3 regions of the Clostridium mucosae genome follow, and region 2 is predicted to be linked to each of the others. Evidence: riboswitches for the same ligand, from Rfam matches in the RefSeq annotation. Region 2 holds a riboswitch; each other region holds the start of a gene.
What was found. A riboswitch is a leader RNA that binds a small molecule or an ion and turns the genes downstream of it on or off. The one in region 2 is predicted to bind S-adenosylmethionine.

Region 1: another riboswitch for S-adenosylmethionine. It lies ahead of metK (methionine adenosyltransferase); the one in region 2 lies ahead of NSA50_RS05340 (O-acetylhomoserine aminocarboxypropyltransferase/cysteine synthase family protein).
Region 3: another riboswitch for S-adenosylmethionine. It lies ahead of metH (methionine synthase); the one in region 2 lies ahead of NSA50_RS05340 (O-acetylhomoserine aminocarboxypropyltransferase/cysteine synthase family protein).

What each region holds. Positions count from the first base shown of each region.
Region 1 is NZ_JANKAF010000010.1:67,191-75,214, reverse strand. Features, by position in the region: gene recD2 (SF1B family DNA helicase RecD2) at 1-1,370, opposite strand, end outside; gene nagA (N-acetylglucosamine-6-phosphate deacetylase) at 1,655-2,785, shown strand; gene metK (methionine adenosyltransferase) at 2,826-4,001, opposite strand; SAM riboswitch class I at 4,121-4,229, opposite strand; tRNA gene NSA50_RS12065 (tRNA-Tyr) at 4,378-4,462, opposite strand; tRNA gene NSA50_RS12060 (tRNA-Thr) at 4,470-4,544, opposite strand; tRNA gene NSA50_RS12055 (tRNA-Val) at 4,562-4,637, opposite strand; tRNA gene NSA50_RS12050 (tRNA-Tyr) at 4,655-4,739, opposite strand; tRNA gene NSA50_RS12045 (tRNA-Thr) at 4,746-4,820, opposite strand; tRNA gene NSA50_RS12040 (tRNA-Tyr) at 4,853-4,937, opposite strand; gene NSA50_RS12035 (hypothetical protein) at 5,234-5,797, opposite strand; gene yyaC (spore protease YyaC) at 5,908-6,444, shown strand; gene mreB (rod shape-determining protein MreB) at 6,500-7,534, opposite strand; gene spoIIID (sporulation transcriptional regulator SpoIIID) at 7,672-7,923, opposite strand; gene NSA50_RS12015 (M23 family metallopeptidase) at 8,019-8,024, opposite strand, start outside.
Region 2 is NZ_JANKAF010000003.1:73,119-81,142, reverse strand. Features, by position in the region: gene NSA50_RS05345 (ZIP family metal transporter) at 186-965, opposite strand; gene NSA50_RS05340 (O-acetylhomoserine aminocarboxypropyltransferase/cysteine synthase family protein) at 1,582-2,865, opposite strand; SAM riboswitch class I at 2,983-3,101, opposite strand; gene NSA50_RS05335 (5-formyltetrahydrofolate cyclo-ligase) at 3,148-3,732, opposite strand; gene NSA50_RS05330 (homoserine dehydrogenase) at 3,905-4,912, opposite strand; gene NSA50_RS05325 (metallophosphoesterase family protein) at 5,076-6,029, opposite strand; gene NSA50_RS05320 (PTS transporter subunit EIIC) at 6,336-8,024, opposite strand, start outside.
Region 3 is NZ_JANKAF010000020.1:7,953-15,976, forward strand. Features, by position in the region: gene NSA50_RS16530 (PHP domain-containing protein) at 1-60, shown strand, start outside; gene NSA50_RS16535 (WG repeat-containing protein) at 552-2,345, shown strand; gene NSA50_RS16540 (hypothetical protein) at 2,551-2,880, shown strand; partial or broken gene aspD (aspartate 4-decarboxylase) at 2,940-4,569, opposite strand; SAM riboswitch class I at 4,874-4,970, shown strand; gene metH (methionine synthase) at 5,091-8,024, shown strand, end outside.

The sequences.
Region 1 (8,024 bases), on a different contig from region 2:
GCACCAACTGATGGCAATTGATCTACGTCACCAACTATTATCAATCTTGTTCCAAGCTTTATTGCCTTAAGTAAACTATGCATAAGCATTATATCTATCATAGATGCCTCATCTATTATAATTACATCAGCCTCTAAAGGTTCCGATTCTCCCTTTCCATAATAAGAATTTTCATCTTCACTTACTCCCATTTCTAATAATCTATGAATTGTTTTTGCTTCTCTACCAGTAGATTCAGTCATTCTCTTAGCTGCTCTTCCTGTTGGTGCTCCTAATAAAACCTTCATGCCATTATTTTCATATATTTCTATGATAGATTTTATAATTGTAGTTTTTCCAGTTCCAGGCCCTCCAGTTATTATCTCTATACCATTTTCAAAAGCACCTACGATAGCCTCTCTTTGGGAATTTGCAAATTTTATTTTATTTTTTCTTTCAAATGCTTCTATCTCGAATTCAACATCTGAATTTATCGTTCTAAAATTTTCTATGCTTAATGTTATTATCTTATTTGTAACACCTAATTCACAATAATAATATGGTAAAGAAAAAACTGCTTCTATGTCATTAATTTTCTCTATTTTTATTTTTGTTTCTAATGCTAAGTTATATAAGTTTTCTTCTACCATTTGCCCTGGTACACCTAATATTTTAGATACCTCATCAATTAAATTACTTTTAGGCATGTATGTATTACCTGATGCTGAAAATTGATTTAATATATATCTTATTCCACTTTGTATTCTAAATGGTGAAATAGACTCTATCCCTAAGCTTTTGGCTATTCTATCTGCCGTTATGAATCCTATTCCTGAAATCTCATCACAAAGAATATAAGGATTTTCTGATACAATAGCCTTGGCATCTACACCGAACTTTTTATATATTTTTATACATTGATTGGTAGTCATACCATGGCCTTGGAAATAAATTATTATATCTTTTAAATCCTTTTGTTCTATATAAGATTCATAAATTATCCTAAATTTTTTTTCACCAATACCTTCAATTTCTTGAAGTCTCTCAATGTGATTTTCTAATATATCTAAAGTTTCTTCTTTAAATTTATCCACAATTTTTTTAGCAGTTATAGGACCTATTCCATGAATTATACCTGTACTTAAATATTTTTTTATTCCTTCTACGGAATTTGGTAATACTTCTTCATATTCCTCTATATTAAACTGACGTCCAAATTGTTTATGAAGTACCCATTGCCCTTTTAACTTAACATGTTGCCCTTCTTTTAAAAAAGGAACTATTCCAACTGCATTTATACAATCTTTATCTATCCTTACTTTTGATACAACATACCCTGTATCATCACTCTTGAATACAATAGATTCTACTATTCCGTTTAGACATTCCATGTTATCTCTCCAAATCTTCCAATAATATTTTAATCTCACTATTTTTATTATATAATTATATCATATATAAGTTGTAATAAAGATTATACATTTATATTAATTATACTATATTTAGTGTGCTATAATTAAATAAATAAGTGTACTAACTTATATAAATAATAAGCTTTATATTATTTCAATTTTATACTATTTTTGAATACGTTTTATAGCTATTTATACCATTCTAGCTTTTAATGCTATAGCTTTTAATTGAAATTTATATAAAAAAATGTGGAGGTGCTCATATGTTAATTAAAAATTGTAATATAGTATATCTTGATAAGATAGAAAAAGGATCCGTTTTAATCGAAAATGGAAAAATAAAGGAAATAAATCCTAGTAATATTAATGATTCTGAAGTAATAGACGCAGAAGGTCTATATCTATCTCCAGGATTTATAGATGTTCATATCCACGGTGCAGGTGGACATGACACAATGGATGGTACATTTGAAGCAATAAATGAAATTTCTAAAACTATAGTTAAGCATGGGACTACTGCTTTCACTCCAACTACAATGACAGTATCAGTAGATGATGTAAGAAAATCTATGGGTGTTATAAAAGAAGCTAAAGAAAATGGTACTGATGGCGCTATTGTTTTAGGAGCTCACCTTGAAGGTCCTTTCATTAGTCCAAAAGCTATTGGTGCACAAAATCCTAATTTTTTAATTCCTCCAACTCTTGAGAACTTTAATGCTCTTGTCGGAGATGCTGAAGATGCTGTCGTATCAATAACAATTGCCCCTGAAGTTCCTGGTGCTAAAGAATTAATAAAGGAATTGTCAAAAAAAGGAATAGTTTGCTCTATTGGACATACAAAAGCTACCTATGACGAAGCTATGGAAGGCATTAAATGTGGCTGCTGTCACTCAACTCATTTATTTAACGCAATGACACCATTTGCTCATAGGGAACCTGGAGTTGTAGGCGCTATATTTGATAGCGAGATAACTACAGAAACAATTTCTGATGGTATTCATATATCATATCCATCACTTAGAATAGCTTATAATCAAAAGACAACTGATAAAGTATTATTAGTTACTGATGCTATGATGGCTTGTGCAATGCCTAATGGAATGTATACATTAGGTGGTCAAGATGTTGTTGTTAAAGACGGTGCTGCAAGGCTTTTAAGTGGAAGCTTAGCGGGTTCAATCTTGACTTTAGATAAGGCAATTAAAAATGTATATAAAAATGTTGGTCTTCCATTAAATGAAGCTGTAAAAATGGCTACTTTCAATGCTGCTAGACATTGTAAAGTTGAAGATAGAAAAGGTCTTGTAAAAGAAGGCTACGATGCTGATTTAGTTTTATTTGACGAAGATATAAACATAAAAAATGTAATAGTTTCTGGTAAAATACTAGTATAAATAAAAAATGCTCCAATCCTAAATTGGAGCATTTTTTATTTTAAATATATTTTTTTATTTCTTCTACCTTATTTAAAGCTTCCCAAGGTAAGTTTAAATCATTTCTTCCAAAGTGACCATATGCAGCTGTTTGCTTGTAAATTGGTCTTCTTAATTCTAAACCTCTTATTATAGCGCCTGGTCTCAAATCAAATACTTTTTCAACTATTGAAACTATTTCTTCCTCTGATTTCTTTCCTGTTCCAAATGTATCTATTTCTATTGATACAGGCTTAGCTACTCCAATAGCATAAGCTAATTGAATTTCTAATTTATCTGCAATTCCTGCTGCAACTAAGTTCTTAGCAACCCATCTAGCTGCATAAGCTGCTGATCTATCAACCTTAGTTGGATCTTTTCCTGAAAAAGCACCCCCACCGTGTCTTCCATATCCACCATAGGTATCAACTATTATCTTTCTTCCAGTTAATCCACTATCTCCTTGTGGCCCACCAACAACAAATCTTCCAGTTGGATTAATGTAATACTTAGTACTATCATCTAATAGTTCAGCTGGTACTACAGCTTTAATTACATGTTCCATTAAATCTTTTCTTATTTGCTCTTGAGATACCTCTTCACTATGTTGTGTTGATATTACTATTGCATCTATTCTTACAACCTTATTATCATCATATTCAACAGTAACTTGAGTCTTTCCATCTGGTCTTAAGTATGGTAAAGTTCCGTTCTTTCTTACCTCTGATAATCTTCTTGATAATCTATGAGCCATAGCTATTGGTAATGGCATATATTCTTCTGTTTCATTCGTTGCAAAACCAAACATCATACCTTGATCTCCAGCTCCAACTGATTCAACATCATCCTTTTCTCCTGATCTTGATTCTAAAGCTTCATCTACTCCCATAGCTATATCGCCTGATTGCTCATCTATTGATGTTAAAACTGAACATGTTTCACAGTCAAAACCATATTTAGCTCTATCATATCCAATTTCTTTTACTGTTTCTCTAACTAACTTTGGAATATCAACATAGCACTTAGTTGATATTTCACCCATAACTAGTACCATTCCTGTCGTAACTGCTGTTTCACAAGCAACTCTTGCCATAGGATCCTTAGCTAAAATACTATCTAATACTGCATCTGAAATTTGATCACAAATTTTATCTGGATGCCCTTCTGTAACTGATTCTGATGTAAATAATCTTTTCATTTCCATTTCTCCTTTCATTTTATTTGATATTAATTCTAAACTATATTAATTCTAAACTAAATTAATTTATAAAATAAAAAAATCTCTTCGATAAGAAGAGATGTTAAAAATCTTAATCTTTCTTATCTTGCAAAATTACTTTGCAGGAATTGGCACCACACTCAACTTTAATGAAGTAGGTTGCCGGGTTTCATCGGGCCCATTTCCCTCCGCCTCTCTGGATAAGAACTAATATCAAATTTTACCTTTTAGAGTATATCACTTTTAATATTCATAGTCAACTAAAAAATATAAATTCATTGCATATTTAAACTTTTTAATTATAAAGTTCTAGCTTATTTACAAATAAAAAAAAGACAAGAATTCTTGTCTTTTTTGGTGGGGGAGGACGGATTCGAACCATCGAAACGAAACGTAACAGATTTACAGTCTGCCCCCTTTGGCCACTCGGGAACTCCCCCATATTATTGGAGCTGGCAATAGGAATCGAACCTACAACCTGCTGATTACAAGTCAGCTGCTCTACCGTTGAGCCATGCCAGCATATTTATTTTTTAAAATGGTGGAAACAACAGGGATCGAACCTGTGACCCTCTGCTTGTAAGGCAGATGCTCTCCCAGCTGAGCTATGCTTCCATATTAATATTATAAAATGGTGGGGGAGGACGGATTCGAACCATCGAAACGAAACGTAACAGATTTACAGTCTGCCCCCTTTGGCCACTCGGGAACTCCCCCATTTTATGGAGCTGGCAATAGGAATCGAACCTACAACCTGCTGATTACAAGTCAGCTGCTCTACCGTTGAGCCATGCCAGCATATTATTATTTCATTCTAAACAAATTTTATATGGTGGGGGAGGACGGATTCGAACCATCGAAACGAAACGTAACAGATTTACAGTCTGCCCCCTTTGGCCACTCGGGAACTCCCCCATTAAAATTTATTTAATTTCAGTTAAGTAAACATTATCGCCTCAACTGACAATGACTAGTATATATTTATTGCATACTAATTTCAAGTGCGTTATTCACTCATTTAACAAGATTATATTCATCATTTTCTATATTTCTTTAATTTTCTCCTATTTAATACTAATATCATTTTTTATTGTCTTATATTGTCCTAAAATTTAATTCATTCAAAGTAATATAATTACCTATTTAATATTACTGATTATTCAATTTTTACTCTAAAACTGAAATATATATTCTGACTAATATTTAAAATATTAAACTTCGTCTTCAATAATATTTAAATCAATATATCTACTTATAATCTCCATAAATTCTTCATAATCCAATAGCGACATTCTCTTTTTTACTAATAAAATCCCTTCTTTTACATTATCATTATCATATTTATTAGAAAAATGATCATTTAATTTAACTATATCTATAATAGATAAACTTTTTAACATTCTATCTACTTCTAACTTTTCACTTTTTTCAAGTTCTGCAAATAAATTATTTTCAATATCACTTTCCTTTATTGTTAACCCTTCTATTTTGCTATCACTTTCTATTATATTTTCATTAGAATTAATATTATTATTAGATTCCTCTTTAATATTAAATCTTTTTAAATTATTATCTACTTTTTTTTGCTTCTCCTCTTTTGATATATCTTGCTCATTTAGAGTTTCATCACTATGTAGTTTTTTTTCGGTAGTTACTTCCTTAGAATTATTACTTATAACATCTTCACTTTTTAATGGATTCCATACTAATAGATAATAGATAGGGATACTTGCTCCAAGAATTATAGTAATTATATAAGAAAATATTTTTTTCATATTTATTCATCTCCTTTTATTTAATTAATTTCCTTTTTATGTTTTTTTATACATTTTATTATATTTATTAGTTTCAAAACATATATTGTATAAGCGGAGGTGAATTTTTAGTGAAGCATAAAGTATTATATAATTCTTATAATTCTCATATTGAAATAGCAAAATTTATCAAAGACTATATTACGAATAATACTGTAATTGTATGTATAGGTACTGATAAGTGCATTGGTGACTGCTTAGGTCCAATGGTTGGTACATTTTTAAAAGAAAAAAATTTCCCTCTTCCAGTGTACGGAACTATAGAGTCTCCAATACATGCTCTTAATATAAATAATAGATTAAATGAAATTAATAAATTGCATCCCAAAGCTTTAATCATAGGAATAGATGCCTGCCTAGGTGAAGCTAGTTCTATTGGCGAAATACATACTAGAGATTATCCAATACATCCTGGAAAAGGGGTCGGTAAAAATTTACCTGACGTTGGTATAGCTTCTATAATCGGTATTATTGATTCTAGTGAAAATGCTGAATTTTTTACATCTAGAAGTATTCGTCTGCATTTAGTCATGGAAATGTCAAAAATAATATCATCTGCCATTATTCATGCATATAACCTTGCTCACAACCAAAAGGGGAGTTTTTAAACTCCCCTTTAACAATTTTATCTATTTAATATATGTATTTAATTGTATCTATAATTTACTCAACTAATGATATTTCATTGTCTGAAGAATTTGTATCTATTTTGTCTAAATATCCCAAGACCTTGCCTGTTCCCTCGGCTACTGCTTCTACTGAATTGTTTGCAACTTCAACAGTAACCCCAGTTTCATGTTCTATTAGCTTATCTAATCCATCTAATAAAGAGCCTCCACCTGTCATTAGTATCCCTCTCTCTATTATATCAGCAGCAAGTTCAGGTGGTGTTTTTTCCAATACAGATTTAACTCTTTCAACAATTAAAGATACTGATTCTTTTAATGCATATATTATTTCATCTGTTGAAATAGAAAGCTCATCTGGTAACCCAGTAATTAAATTTCTTCCCTTCATATTTGCATTTAAGTTTCTTGATCCCTTAAATGCTGATCCTATAGTCACCTTCAATTCTTCTGCTGTTTTCTCACCTATCATTATCTTGTACTTATTTCTTACATATTTTATTATTGCATCATCAAAAGTATCACCTGCTACCTTAATAGATGATCTTACAACAACTCCACCAAGTGATATTACAGCTATATCAGTAGTACCTCCACCAATATCTACCACCATAGATCCACTTGGCCTAGTTATATCTAATCCTGCCCCTATTGCAGCAGCTAAGGGTTCTTCTATTAAATGAACTTTTTTAGCGCCAGAGTTTCTTGCAGCATCAATTACTGCCCTCTTTTCAACTTCCGTTGCTTGGGATGGAACACATACCATTACTTTAGGAGCTGTAATCTTACTCTTTCCATACGCCTTTTTAATGAATTCTTTTAACATCTTTTCTGTTATATCATAATCTGATATAACCCCATCTCTTAGCGGTCTTACCGCAACAATGTTACCTGGAGTTCTTCCAATCATTTTCCTTGCTTCTTCACCAACTGCAAGCACTTTATTATTATTCTTATTTATTGCAACAACTGACGGTTCTTTTAATATTATTCCTTTACCTTTTGCATAAACTAAAACAGTCGCTGTACCTAAGTCTATTCCTAAATCGCTCCTACTTCTCCAAAACCACATTCCTTGTTCACTCCTACTCTATTCGCACTATATAATATTTGAAATCTCTCTTATTTTACAATATTCGCTCTATTTCTTATTATATATGGAATATGGTAATCCTTCAATATATTTGTATTTAATTTTGTAATCAATTACTACTCTGCAGTCTTATATTTCATCTTGGTAGCTTTTCCACCTCTTATGTGTCTTTCAGCTTTATTTAATTCTAGTATTGAATGAGTTTGTTCTGCTATAGCTGGATTTATCTTAGGTAATCTTTCTGTCATATCTTTATGAATAGTACTTTTACTTACTCCAAATACTTTTGCAGTTTTTCTGATTGTATCTTTTGAATCTATAATATATTTTGCTACTTCTAAAACTCTTTCTTCTATATAATCTTTCAAAATATTACCTCCCTTTGAATAACTTATTAATACGCGACTATAAAATTTTAATATTATTCATCAGTCATTTTAGATTAATGACTGATGAATGTTTATTATTC
Region 2 (8,024 bases):
ATTAATCTTTAAATAATGAACAACAGCAAATATTAAATTATTTATTTACAAGCCAAAATATACTCTACTTAATTTAAATCTTATGGATAATATCACAATCCATAATACAGATAAAAAGCTAACTAAACTTGTAAACTTTAATACAAAACTTTCATTTTTATTCTATAATTTATCCTTTTCTTAAATTAGGATAATGCTACATCTAAAATCATCATAATTACAAATCCTATAGAAAAAGCTATTGCACTAATATCCGAAAAATTATCTTCTGCTGCTTCTGGTATTAATTCCTCTACCACAACAAAAATCATAGCTCCTGCAGCAAATGAAAGAAGATATGGCATCATTGGAGTAATAACACTTGAAAATATTATTGTAAGTACTGCTGCTATTGGTTCTACTATTCCAGATAAAACCCCATAAATAAAAGATTTATTTTTACTTAATCCTTCACTTTTAAGCGGCATTGATATTATTGCCCCTTCTGGAAAGTTTTGAATTGCTATTCCTATAGAAAGAGCAAGTGCTGATGCAAGAGTTATCCCTCCCCCTTGATTCATAACTGTTGCAAAAACAATTCCTATTGCCATCCCCTCTGGAATATTATGAATTACTACTGACAGTACAAGTTTTGTAGTTTTACTTAATTTATATTTCTTTGTTCCTTCTTCATTTCTACTATCTACGTGCATATGTGGAATTATTTTATCCAAAGAATATAAAAATAAAATTCCTGCAAGTACTCCTACTGCTGCCGGAATAAACGATAATTTCCCCATGCCTTGAGACATATCTATAGAAGGTATAATTAATGACCATACAGCTGCTGCCATCATAACTCCTGATGCAAAACCAAGAAGTATTTTATTAACCATTTTATTCATTTCTTTTTTCATTGTATAAACACACGCCGCACCTAGAGACGTTCCTAAAAATGGTATTAATATACCAATTAAAATATTCATTTCCACTCCTCCTGTATAAATATTATTTTATCTATTAATTAACTAACTCATAATATCTTTCCTTAATGCTTTCTATCAAACTCTTTCTCCCATATCATTAAGCAATTATTTAATCTTCCAACCCATAATCTGTGGCTTGACTTTTTTATGTCTAATTTCAATTTGCTTTACTTCATCTATATAAGCTTGTTTATTTTACTTTCTAATATAATTATCATTATTTATAATTTATAGCTTGGTCATTATTTACCGCTTGGTCATTATTTTTGTTATTAGTTTCATTTTCTATCTTATCTTAAGAAACTAAATTCCATTTATTATTAAAATGCCCTTCTTTTTTCACCTATCACATTTCTACAAGCAACTATAAATAATATTTATATACCTAAAATACAAGTCATACTTTTAATGAACTCGCTATATAATTGATTACCTACTAATATTTATTATACCCAAGTATATTTTAACATATTTCCACTTAATATATTTTATTTAATTTGCATATTATTCTAAAAACTAAAACTAATAATTAAAAGCTACTATTTTCTAAAATCAATTTAAAATAGTAGCTTTTAACAAAAATATTATTACTTATTAAATCTTTAATTATTTATTATTAACCGTTAATTGAATCTAGTGCCTGTTCAAAATCTGCAATTATATCTCTTATATCCTCAACTCCAATTGAAACTCTCATTAAATCTGGTGTTACTCCACTTGCTATTTGTTCTTCCTTCGATAATTGACTATGTGTAGTGGTTGCTGGATGTAAAATACAGCTTCTAACATCTCCTAAAGTGACTACTAATGCTACTAAATTTAATGATTTTGTAAATTTCTTTGCTGCCTCTATATCTCCCTTTATTCCAAAAGTTAATAATCCACTTCCTCCACCATTTAAATACTTTTTTGCTCTATCGTATTGTGAGCTAGTTTCAAGATATGGATAGTTAACCCAATTTATTTTAGGATGTTTTTCTAACCATTTTGCTAACTCTAAAGCATTTTGTGAGTGTCTTTCCATTCTTAAATGAAGAGTTTCTAACCCTAAATTAGTTAAATAAGCATTAAATGGACTTTGACATGCCCCAATATCTCGTCCTAATGTAACTCTTAGCTTTGTTATATATGCTGCATTGCCAAATGATTCTACATATTTTAATCCATGATAACTTGGATCTGGTAATGTAAATTCTTCAAAATTTCCATTTGCCCAATCAAAGTTTCCTCCATCAACTACTATTCCTCCAATGCTTTGTGCATGTCCATCTGCATATTTTGTAGTTGAATGTACTACAATATTTGCTCCATGGTCAAATGGATTGCATAAGTATGGGGTTCCTACAGTATTATCCACTATAAATGGAATCTTTAATTCCTTTGCGACCTCTGAAAACTTCTCAAAATCTAATATATTTAGTCCTGGATTACCAATTGTCTCCCCATATATTGCTTTAGTATTTTCATTTGCACATGAAATAATTTCTTCTTTACTTGCTTCTGGGTCAACAAATGTTACCTCTATCCCCATTTTTTTAAGATTAACTGTAAATAAATTAACTGTTCCACCATATAAAGATGATGCTGATATTATATGATCCCCAACCTTACATATATTTAATATTGAATATAATACTGCAGCTTGCCCTGAGGATGCAGCTACTGCTCCAACTCCTCCTTGAAGTTTAGCAAACTTCTCTTCCAATGCACAAACTGTAGGATTAGATATTCTACTATATAAATGCCCCTCTGCTTCTAAGTTAAATAGATTTTCTAAGTTATCTGGATCATCATACTTATAAGTTGCACTTTGAAATATTGGTAATACCCTAGGTTCCCCAGCCTTTGGTATATATCCTCCTTGAATGCATATTGTTCCCTTTTTCCACTTTCCTACCATATTGAAATCCCCCTTTTAATATTATTGCTTATTGCTTTTTATAAAATAAAAAAAGTTACTTCAAAATAAGAAGCAACCTAAATATACTAAACTATTCACTAATACGATTAATGAAACACCTCATTTGCCAAGCATCAGCTTGCAGGATTTAGCACCACACTAATTTATAAATAATTTTATACTCAGTAGGTTGCTAGGCTTCACAGGGCCAGTCCCTCCACCATTCTTAATAAAGTCTTTTTTATTTAATTATAATATATTATACACTACATTTTCCAAATTTCAACCATTATTTGTATTTTTTATAATTCTAGTATTCGTGATTATATAGTCTACTTTAATATCATGTGCTTCACATTCTATTTTATCAACTACTTGTAAATCATATGCTAATGCTATCTTATTTTCTTTAGATTTTATCTCATTTAAATATCTATCGTAATATCCTCCACCATATCCTATTCTGTTACACTCATTATCAAAAACAACCCCAGGTACTACTATTAAATCTATATTTTCTTTTTCAATATAATCAGAATCATCTATTGGTTCTAAAATTCCCATTGAGTTTTTCTTTAACTCATCAAAAGAATTTAATTTTATTGCCTTCATAGATTTCTCATCTTTATATACTTTAGGAATAAAAACGTTCTTTCTATCTTCAAAAGCCTTTTCTATTATATTTATTGTATTTATTTCATTGCTAAAACTTATGTAAATAAATATATTACTAGCTTTTTTATATAGTTCTGTATTTATTAACTCATTAAATATCTTAGTATCCATTATCTCTTTTTTACTGTTATCTAGTGAATCTCTTATTTCTAAAATTTTATTTCTTAAAACTCTCTTTTCTTCTTTATTCATAATTCTCTCCTAAATATATTTTTAGCTACTTTGTTATATTTTGCGAATTAAACTTAATTACATTTATTAACTTTACGATTTTTATACTAAGTTCAGCTAGCTTCACTAAATATTCAATGCCTGCACAGCTATTTATCTTATGGAACATATCTAGTTTATCGTATCCCTTATATTAGCAATTTATATTTATTATGTCTCTTAATATAGATGCAGCTGCATTTGTTGTTCCTGATGCACCACCAATTACACTAATGTCCCCTAAAGTATCAGTCTTATAAAGCACACCTTTATTTTTACCATCTACAAAATATAAAGGATGACTTTTATCTATTATCTCAGGTTTTACGTATGCTTTTATTTTATTATTTTCTTTATATACTCGCCCTATTAACTTAATTTTATTATCTTTATTCTTTTCATTTATTATTAAGTGTTTACCTAACAAACTTATTCCTTCTATTTCAATATCATCAATGGTTAAGCAAGAATTCATAATAACATTGGCTAATATTAAAATTTTTGATGCAGTATCATATCCCTCTACATCTAACTTATAATTTGCTTCTGCTATTCCTAAACATATTGCTTTGTTCAATGCTCCACTATAATCAACTTCATTTTCATACATTTCAGTTAAAATATAATTACTTGTCCCGTTTAAAATCCCTTCAATAGATAATACTTCTGCTCCAGCTATATCAAATGTTCCAACATTTATAGATGGAAGTGCTCCACCAGTTGTACAGCCTATACCAAGCTTTACATTATTTTTATCGGCTAACCTTTTTAAGTTATTATATTGTAAAAGTATTGGCCCCTTATTCCCTGTTACTACATTAATAGAGTTTTTTAAGGCTAAACTTATATGAGTTAAACCAGGTTCACCTGTTTCTATATTAGTACTAGTCAATTCTACAAGTATATCTATATCTTTATTTTTTATTATTGTATTAATATTTATATCTTCCTTAAATTCAAAGTCTTCAATATTTAAATTGTAATTATTGTTTATAATTTCTTTTAAATTTATTCCTAAATTATTATAAATTCCACCATTACTTTTTATTATATATTTAACCTTTATATCAGTTCCTAGATTGTATAAATATTTCTTTTTATCATTTAATAGTTTTATTAAAGCCTTACTAACTCCACCAAAACCTATTATAGCTATTTCCATATTCTCTTCCCCCTTTATACTATTATAATATATTATTCGTTTTAGATAAAAAAATAGATATATACAAGTTTGCCTACTCCAAAGATTTACCTAGACATAATTAAACTTATACATATCTAACAAAAGATTTATTTTTAAACTAATTTATTAATATGTAAATATATTAATTTGATATTTCTGTGCTAAATATCCATTGTTTTTCCTTTATATCTCTTCCTTTAACAGTAACATTATTACCATTTACCTCAACATAAACGCCTTTAATATAATCAGTTTCTCTTTTGTAGCCTTTTTCTTCATTTGAATCTGGTATAATGGTGTAATGGACTGCACCTGTATTTACTATAGTAAAAGGTTTATTTAAAACTAAACTATTTTCATTTAAATTGCTATGAGTATGAGAGGCAAACATTATCACTTCCGGATATTGAGATAATATCTGTTTAATTTCTTCACTTTTATTAGTTCCAATCCATGAATTTTCTCCATAATCTAAGTGTTGGTGAAGAAATACAAATATCGGTTTTCCTTTTTTATAATTCTCAGCTAACTTTTCCTTAAACCATTCTAATTGTTCATCAGATATAGAGGCCGTTACTGAATTTATAGTTTCAGAATTGCCATCTTCAGACCCTAATGATATAAAATGATATACATTCACCCATTTATCATGATATACTTTTTCTTCTCCTGAGAATTTCAAATATTTATTTATAAAGCTTTGAACCTGCTCATTAGAATTTGTTTCAATATTATAATCAAAAAATTCATGGTTCCCTATATTTTTTATAATTATTTCTGGTAACAAATCCTTATTTTTATTTAAAGTGTTTTGCATTGAATTATATTGTTCATCTAAGCCCTGATCAACAGCATCACCATTTAATACCAATGCATCCATCTTAGGATTTATAGTGTATAAGTCATTAATAGCTTCTTGAAGGTGATTAATATTTTCATGAACATCTCCTAAAACAGCAAAAGAGAGGTCCGCATTAGATGACGATGTTACTGTTGCAGCATCAAACTTAAATTTAGACTCATTAATATATATGGCATATATTGCTCCTAAAAGAATTACTGTGATTGTAATAATAATTAATTTAAATCTTTTCATTTTAATCACCTCTTACTTTAAAGTTAAGTCTAAAATACTAATTAAATCTATTTTTTTCTAAAAACTTTATAATATTCATATGTACAATTTAAAATTTCAAACTCTAAATAAACATAACATTTGCATATTTAATTTAACATTTATTTCCTAAAATGTCTAATACCTAAATTAAATATATTTTTTAAAAGATTACGTATTTATTTAAATTTACTATGTTAATTTTTTTCTATAAATAAAAAAATCGTTAATTCTATTTATAAGAATTAACGATTTTATATTTTAATTAAAAACTATATACACTAAATATTAATCTATATCTAAGATGTTTTTAATTTCATTCTTGTATGCATCTGCTTTAGCCCCAAATATAGCTTGAATTCCGTTACCAACTTCAACTACACCAGCTGCACCTAAAGCTTTTAATTCATCTTTATTTACGTTAGCTTTATCTTTAACTTCAACTCTTAATCTAGTTATACAAGCATCAACGCTAACTATATTTTCTTCTCCACCTAAAGCTGCTAAAACTGCTGGAGCTTTTTCAACTATTTCATTGTTCTTTCCAGCTTTCTTGTTGCCAGACTTTTCATTTATATCAGCTTGAGGAATACCTGCTTTTTCTTGATAATCAGCTTTTGAATAAAGCTTAACTTCTTCTTCGCTTTCATCTCTACCTGGAGTCTTTAAGTTAAACTTCTTAATTAAGAATAAGAATAAGAAGTAGTAAACTACTGCATAAACTATACCAACTAAGATTAATCTTAACCAATGAGTAGGAACTCCTGCTCCTGCTGGTAATAATCCGAATAATGTAAAGTCTATTAATCCACCTGAGAATGTCATACCAATAAATACATTAAGTATATCCATTAACATGAATGATAAACCAGCTAATACACAGTGAACTCCATATAATACTGGTGCAACGAATAAGAATGTAAATTCGATTGGTTCAGTAATACCAGTAAGTAATGCTGTAACTGCAGCTGATGCTAATAATGAACCAACAGCTTTTTTCTTGCTTGGAGCTGCTGTCTTATACATAGCTAAAGCTGCTGCTGGAAGACCAAACATCATGAATGGGAATTTACCAGCCATAAATCTTGTAGTACCTGCAACTACTGTTGACATATCTGCTGTTGAAGCTCCAACTAAGCTACTCATGCTTGATAATTGAGCAAAGTAAGCTGTATTAGCTCCTGCAACTGTTTGCCATGCACCATCTACTAATATTTGTCCTTCAACGAATGAACCATACCAGAATGGTGTATAGAATACGTGGTGTAATCCAAATGGAATTAATGCTCTTTCAATAACTCCATAGAAGAATGTTCCGATAGCACCTGCATTTCTAACTAATTCTGAAAGCACTCCTATACCATTTTGAACTACTGGCCAAATAAATGCTAATAAAGCACCAACTATTGCCATAGCTAAAGAAGTTACTATTGGTACAAATCTTGATCCTGAGAAGAATCCAATAACTTGTGGTAATTGTATTGTATGATATTTATTGTGTAATATTGCTGTAACTATACCTGTGATGATACCACCAAACACTGACATATTTAATGTAAATATACCTAAGTTAGTAGTAACATAAGTACCATATTCACCAACTGCATCTGGAGTAACTACTCCTAATTGAGTTAATCCTAATGCTAACATTGAAGATATAACTTGGTTCATAACTATGAAACCAAATATTGAAGCTAATCCTGCAGTTCCCTTATCTTTTTTAGCAAGTCCAACCGCAACACCTACTGCAAATAGTAAAGGTAGGTTTCCAAATATAATATCCCCTACGTTTTTCATTATTGTTAATATTGCTGTAACTACAGGAATATTAACAAATGCTATTAATGGTTGATATACTGCTGGTGGATTAGATAATCCTGATATACCTAATAAAGCACCACCAACGCCTAGTAAAATCCCTGCAATTGGTAAAGCTGCTATTGGAAGCATGATAGCTTTACCGATTCTTTGTAATTG
Region 3 (8,024 bases), on a different contig from region 2:
GAAATTGGGAAATTTAAGTTTGAGCCTAAAGATATTTCAATAGATAAAATATTTAAGTAAGTGATATTAATATTTTTCGCATTTAAAATTTATGAAAGTTACTTCTTTAACTTATTTAATGGAAACAAATATTGAATTTAAAAAATCGATAATACTAAAATTGGTAAATTTAAAGCTAATTAAAATAGTAAGGTAGCTAATCTTAAATGATTTTAAATAGTATATAAATTATAATATATGAATATAAGAAGTATATTAAATAAAAGTCAGTAAATTAATCATAAGCATATTTACTGGCTTTTAATTTATTGTAATAAAAATTTATAAAAAGAACTGTAGTTTAAATTTTTTGTTCCATATTTCCATATAATTTAAAAAATTCCCATATTCCTTTAAATTATGATAACAAATATTCATTCCTAATTTAAATCAGGTAAAAGAATCAGTAGGTTATAAAATATAAATTATTCATAATAAGTATACATAATAGTGTATCGTATAGGTAATATACAAATATAATATACATTATCAATAAATTTTAGAGGGGTTATATGAGTAGGGGGAAAAATAATAAACAAAGTAAGAAGAAAAATACAAAAAAAAGAGAATTTGGATTATATCCTGCACTTAAAAATACTGTGGATGGAGATAGATATGGCTATATAAATAAGGAAGGTAAAGAAGCAATTCCATTTAAGTTTACAAGGGCATATGATTTTAATGAACTTGGATTAGCAATAATTAAAGAAAATAGCAAGTTTGGAATAATTGATATGAAGGGAAATTATTATGTTAATCCTCAATTTGATAATATAAATCAGTATAAAGAAGGTAGGGCCATTTATACTGAAAAATCTAAAATGGGGGTTTTAGATGAAAAAGGAAATAAATTAAGAGATATAGTTTACGATTATATAGGAAACTACAATGATGGACATGCGGTTGTTGCAAAAAGAAATGGGAAAAGTTATAAATATGGATATATTGATTTAGATGCAAAAGAAATTACAGAAGTTAAATATATGAATGTAAGTGATTTCAATGATGGTTTTGGCTTAATAAAAATAAAAGAAAGAGAATATGCATTAATAGATAAACAAGGGAATATTAGCAATACTTATAATTTTGAATATGTTGGATCATATGGGGAAGACTTAATGGTATTTTCAATATTATTAGGTGGACCATATGGATATATAAACAGGGATGGAGAAATAGTTATTAGTCCAATTTATTGTGATGCCCAAGAATTTAATGATGGAGTAGCTGTGGTCAGTAGAGGTAATAATATAAGCTGTACACATGGAGTCATTGATAAATTAGGAAAGCAAATTTATGGAGATATATATAGTGATGTAAAATATTTAGGTGAAGGTAAGGTAGCATTAGGTTTACCGATAGGAGATAATAGGATATTTCCAAGAAGTATTTATGCTATAGGAGATACCAAAGGAACTCTTTTAACAAAATTTAATTATCTTGAGATTGATAGCTACATTAAAGGATTATCATATGGATCTGATGATAAAAAAACATTTTTTTTAGATGAGTATGGGAAAATAATAAAAAATCTACCTATAGTTGATGGAAGTGGTCAACTTAGAGTTAAAGGTGAAATTATATATGCTAATATAGATTATTTTCCGTATTATTTAGATAAAAATAATAAAGTAATTTATCAACCGAATAAAGAGATTCCTTTAGATCAAAGATATTTGATAATAATTGATAAATATAAACCAAACATAAATTATCTCATATATATTCCACAAGTGAAAGGGATGCATGATGATAATATAGAAAAAGAAGTTAATTCAAGATTAAGGGAAATGTCATTTTTCATACCATCAAAAAGAGAATTGATAGGTAAGGAGCTAAATATTATAAATGATCAGGTATTATCATACAATTACTACGGAAATTTTCAAATATTATTTTACAGAGATAATTCAATAATCATAGATTTATTAGGATATTATTATCCATTAGGAGAAGTTCATGGAACACCAATAAGAAAAACCTGTGCTATTGATTTGTTGACGGGAAAATTTTACAATTTAAAGGATTTATTTAAAAGTAATACGAGCTGGATAAATAGGTTAAATGATATAATTGAGAATTTTATAGAAAATGACCCTAATTATGAATATGTTTTTCCAGATTCATTTAAAGGAATATCGGAGAATCATGACTTTTACCTAGATAAAGATAATTTATATATTTATTATCTTCCAAATGAAATAGGCCCTTATTCTGCTGGGGTTATTACTTTTAAAATACCACTTATCCAAATACAAATTTATTTAGATAATCAAGGTGATTTTTATAAAGCATTCTATGGATAATTAGAAGAAGCATATTAGAATTTAAGTATTCTTATATGCTTTATTTTTAATGTTAAATATAATCTTAAATAATATACTCGTAAATGAGTATAAATAGAATAAAAAAATGAAAGCAAATCAAAAAAACAAAGAAATAAAACAAATAGAAAGAATAATATATACTATATATAAATAAACAAAAGATATTTAGAAAGTGGAGACTAAGATGAACTATAATAATTCAGATTATAATTATGAAGATTATTTTAAAATAATGAGTATGAATAATGAAAATTGTTCATATACCGATTATGAACAATTAGATAATAATGAATATAGGAATAATCTAGAAGAAGGATTAAATAATATGAATCTTGATTTAAAAAGTTCATATACAATGAATCAAAATAATGAGAGAAACATAAATATGTTTCAAGGACATCAAAAAAATCAATACAGTCAAGAATTAATGAAATCACAAGAAAATGTGAAAGAAATTTTAATAAAAACTGCTGTTTTAATAATATCTTCTAATATCCTTATTTTAGTTTTGTAGTACTACTATATTTTATAGTAGTACTACAATTTAATATCTTTTATCTCTATTACACAGTTTCATATTTCACTTTCTTTCCATCTACTTACAAATTCATCAAGAATTATACGAAGTGTTTTTCCTATAGTGGTATAATCCTCATCTTTCAAATTTGCCAAAGAAATTCTTATAGACCATTCTGGTCCTTGAAATCCAGAACCACTTAATAATACAATAGATGATTCTTCAGCTAATCTATATAACACTTCAACAGGCTTATAATTGCTCTCAAGATAATTTGCAAACTTTGAACCATAATTATAATTTGCCCATTCTAATAAATCAAATTCTGTATAATAAGCTGCGTCATATATATCTTTTCTTAAATTTAGTCCGAGACTATCAACATAGTAGTTTTTGACGTCTATGACATATTTCTATAGTTTGATTTTTATATATGTTTTTATCATCTAATAATGCAAATGCACAGAAAAATGCCATTTGCACTTGTTGAGGTGTAGAAAGTCCAGCTGTATGGTTTAAGGCAACCTGTCTGCTATCTGCAACTATTCTATCTATGAATGGTATAGTTTCTGGATTTAAATTCATATCACCGTATCTTCTATTTAAAATTTTCTTTTTATCTTCTGACAATTCTTTAAGAAGTTTATCATATATATTTTTTTCATGAATAGCTATAGTTCCTAATCTCCAACCTGTAACTCCGAAATATTTAGAAAATGAATAAACCCCTATAGTGTTATAAGGTAAATCAGCCATTAATGATCTAAATTCAGGAACAAATGTACCATAAACATCATCAGATATTATCATTATATCTTTATTATACTCATTTACAATAGAAACTAGGTTTTTTCTACATTCACTGCTTAATGAAACAGATGGTGGATTACTTGGATTTACTATAAATAAAGCCTTTATAGAATTATCTTTAAGTTTTTCTAGTTCATGTAAAGGATATTGCCAAGTATGTGTTCCATCTGTGGTAGTTTCAGTAGCCTTTATAGGAACTATTTCTAAATCATATCTAGGCAAAACTGGTATTTCTAGATATGGAGTAAATATAGGTACCATTATTGCTATTTTATCTTTGGGATTAAGAAGCATATTTGATCCTAAAGTATCAAATATGTAACACATTGCTGCAGTAGCTCCTTCTACCGCAAAAATATTAAATTTACCACTTGGAGGCTTGTTGTAACACATTTCTTGTACTAAATAATCATGAACTATTTGTTCAATATGAAATAGCATTCTATCTGGAACAGGATAGTTATCTCCGATAATTGCATCTGCTAATTCATATAAGTAATCATCGGCATTAAATTTTTTTTCATTTATTCCATATTCAATTATTTTTCTTAGTAATTCTATTCCTGGCAAAGTATTATTTTCATCTACAAATTTTATGAATCTATGGTAAATACCATTTTTTTTAGGCATTCCAGCTAGATTAACATTATAAAAATCTTTTTTAGTTTCATTAACAGCAAAAAGACCAAATGTAAAAAAGGCTTCTCTAGGAGTAGATGCTGTCCAATTTGGATTTCCCCGACCAGCATCTAAAAGAATACGTGCTGTTTTTTCATTTTCTCCATTAGCTAGTTCTATTAGCCTATTTTTAAATTCAAATGGACTTATTTTACCATAAATCTTTTCAATTTCTTCACGTTGTAAATTTTTGTCCATAGTTTTCTCCTTAATTAAAAAATTTATCTTATTTTTTGTTATGAATCTAAATATTATTCTTATAAATAATTAATACTAAAAATACATTAATATTTATATAATTAATCAAGTAAAATTCAATATAAGAACACGAATCATTTAACATTTTATATAAATTACAAAATACTATTTATATAAATAAATTATAATTTAATTAAATGTTAAATCTTTATTTCAATATCATATAATCTAAACTTAGATTTTTTTATTTAATGAAATATATTTACAATAAATGAAAGAGATTATATAATTATATAAAAATAATATCTTATTAAGAGCGGTGGAGGGACTGGCCCTTTGAAACCCAGCAACCTACTTTCTAGTGTGGTGCTAAATCCTACAGATTTTCTGAAAAATAAGAGTAATAGAATTTATATATAATTTTTATATAATCCTTTCTTATTTAGAAGGGATTTTTTATTTCTAAAAATATTGATGTTAGTTTTAAATATTATTAATCGATATTATAAGGGGGCTATATAATGAAGAGAAATTTTGAAATAGTTAAAGACTTAGAAAAGAGAATTTTAGTAATAGATGGGGCAATGGGAACTAATATTCAATCATTTATGTTGAAGGAATCTGATTATAGGGGGAATTTATTAAAAGACTTCAACCTAGATCAAAAAGGAAATAATGATTTGTTAAGTATAACAAAGCCAGAAGTAATTGATGAAATACATAGAGGATTTTTAGAAGCAGGTGCAGATATAATTGAAACTAATACATTAAATTCAAATAGAATATCTCAAGCTGATTTTGGGCTTGGAGATTTAGTTTACGATTTAAATTATAAAAGTGCAGAGATTGCTAAAAAGGCTTGTGATGATTTTTCAAAAAATGATGGCAAAAAAAGGTACGTAGCAGGATCTATAGGGCCAACAAATAGAATGGCATCATTATCTCCAGACGTTGAAGATCCTGGGTATAGGAATATATCTTTTGACCAGTTAAAAGAGGCATATGAAGAACAAATTGGTGCATTAATTGATGGTGGCATTGATTTAGTTTTAATAGAAACGATCTTTGATTCTTTAAATGCTAGAGCTGCTATTATGGCGGCTAATGATGTTTTCAGATTAAAAAATAAAGTTATTCCAATAATGATATCTGGAACTATATCCGATAAATCAGGAAGGATTTTATCAGGACAAAATCTTTCTGCTTTTGCTGCTTCTATGAAAAATGAAAATATCATTTCAATAGGACTAAATTGCTCTTTTGGAGCGAAAGATTTAAATCCTTTTATAAAAGAATTATCAGAAACTCAGGAGTTATTTATATCAGTTTATCCAAATGCAGGGTTGCCTAATGAATTAGGACTTTATGATGAGTCACCTAAAATAACGTCAAAGTGTATTGAAGAAATGCTAAAAGAAGGATATCTAAATATAGTAGGTGGATGCTGTGGAACTACTTATGAACATATAAAAGCAATTGCAAATATAGCTAAAAACTATAAACCAAGACTTGTAAAAGGAATTGAAATAGAAAGTGTATATAGTGGATTAGAAATAACCAAGGTGAATAAAGAAAGTAATTTTATTAATATTGGAGAAAGAACAAATGTTTCAGGATCTTTAAGGTTTGCACGACTTATTAGGGAAAAGAAATATGAAGAAGCTCTTGAAATTGCTAAAGAACAAGTTGAAAATGGTGCTCAAATAATAGATGTAAATTTTGATGATGGACTTTTAGATAGTGAAAAAGAAATGGAGTATTTTTTAAAACTCTTAGCTTCAGAACCAGATATTTCAGCTAAACCTATAATGATTGATTCATCAAGATGGGAAGTTATAGAAAAAGGTCTTAAAGTAATTCAAGGAAAACATATAGTAAATTCTATTTCTTTAAAAAATGGAGAAGAAGACTTTTTAAAGAAAGCAAAGATTATTAAAGATTTTGGAGCAGCAGTTGTCGTAATGGCTTTTGATGAAAAAGGCCAAGCAGATAGCTATGAAAAAAAGATAAGTATATGTAAAAGAGCTTATGATCTTTTAGTGAATAAAGTTAAATTTCCACCAGAGGATATAATATTCGATCCAAATATTTTAGCAATAGCTACAGGAATTGAAGAACATAATAATTATGCTTTAGATTTTATAAATGCAACTAAGTGGATAAAAGAAAATTTACCATATTCTAAGGTTTCAGGTGGAGTTAGTAATTTATCATTTTCTTTTAGAGGTAATAATAAAATAAGAGAAGCTATGCATTCAGTTTTCTTATATCATGCCATAAAAAATGGCATGGATATGGGGATTGTAAATCCAAGTATGATTCAAATATACGATAATATCCCTAAAGATTTACTTAAGTTAGTAGAAGACGTTGTTTTAAATAAATCTAAAAATGCAAATGAAATACTTTTAGAATCTGCATCTTTATATAAAAACGATTCGAAAGAAGATGAAGAAAGTAGAGATGACTGGAGAAATTTAGCTTGTAAGGGAAAATTAGATTATTCTATAGTAAAAGGAATCACTAATTATATAGAAGAAGATTTAAAAGAAGCATTAAAATTATATGACAATCCTTTGCAGATAATAGAAGAGCCATTAATGGGTGGAATGAAAAAGGTAGGTTCATTATTTGAAAGTGGAAAAATGTTTTTACCACAAGTAGTGAAATCTGCAAGAGTCATGAAAAAAGCTGTTTCTTTTTTAACACCATATATAAATAGTAAAAACGATGGTAAGTTTACTATGAATGGAAAGATATTAATAGCTACTGTAAAAGGTGACGTTCATGATATAGGAAAGAATATAGTTGGGGTTGTTTTATCTTGTAATAATTTTGAAGTTATAGATTTAGGGGTTATGGTTCCGTGTGAAGAAATAATTGATAAAGCAATTAAGGAAAATGTTGATATAATTGGTTTAAGTGGATTGATAACTCCATCTTTAAATGAAATGATAAATGTAGCAAAGGAAATGGAAAAAAGAAGCCTAAATATTCCACTTATTATTGGAGGTGCAACTACTTCTAAAATTCATACAGCGTTAAAAATAGATCCGAATTATAGTGGACCAGTAATTTATGGATATGATGCATCTAAAACTGTTGAGATTTGTAAGAAGTTAATATCAAGTGATAAGGATAAATTTATAAAGGAAACTAAGGAAGAGTATAGAGTGCAAAGAGAAAATTATAAAAATCTGAAACTTGAATTTCTTTCTCTAGAAGAAGCAAGGAAAAATAAACTTAAAATAGATTGGAAAAATACTCATATTAAAAAACCTAATTTTTTAGGCGTAAAAGAAATTTATAATTATACTATAAAAGATGTTAGGCCTTTTATAGATTGGAGTTTCTTTTTTGCAGCCTGGGGAATGAAAATGAAATTCCCTAAAATTTTGGAAGATGATAATTATGGAAAAGAAGCAAAGAAAATTTATTTAGATGCAAATAAGTTA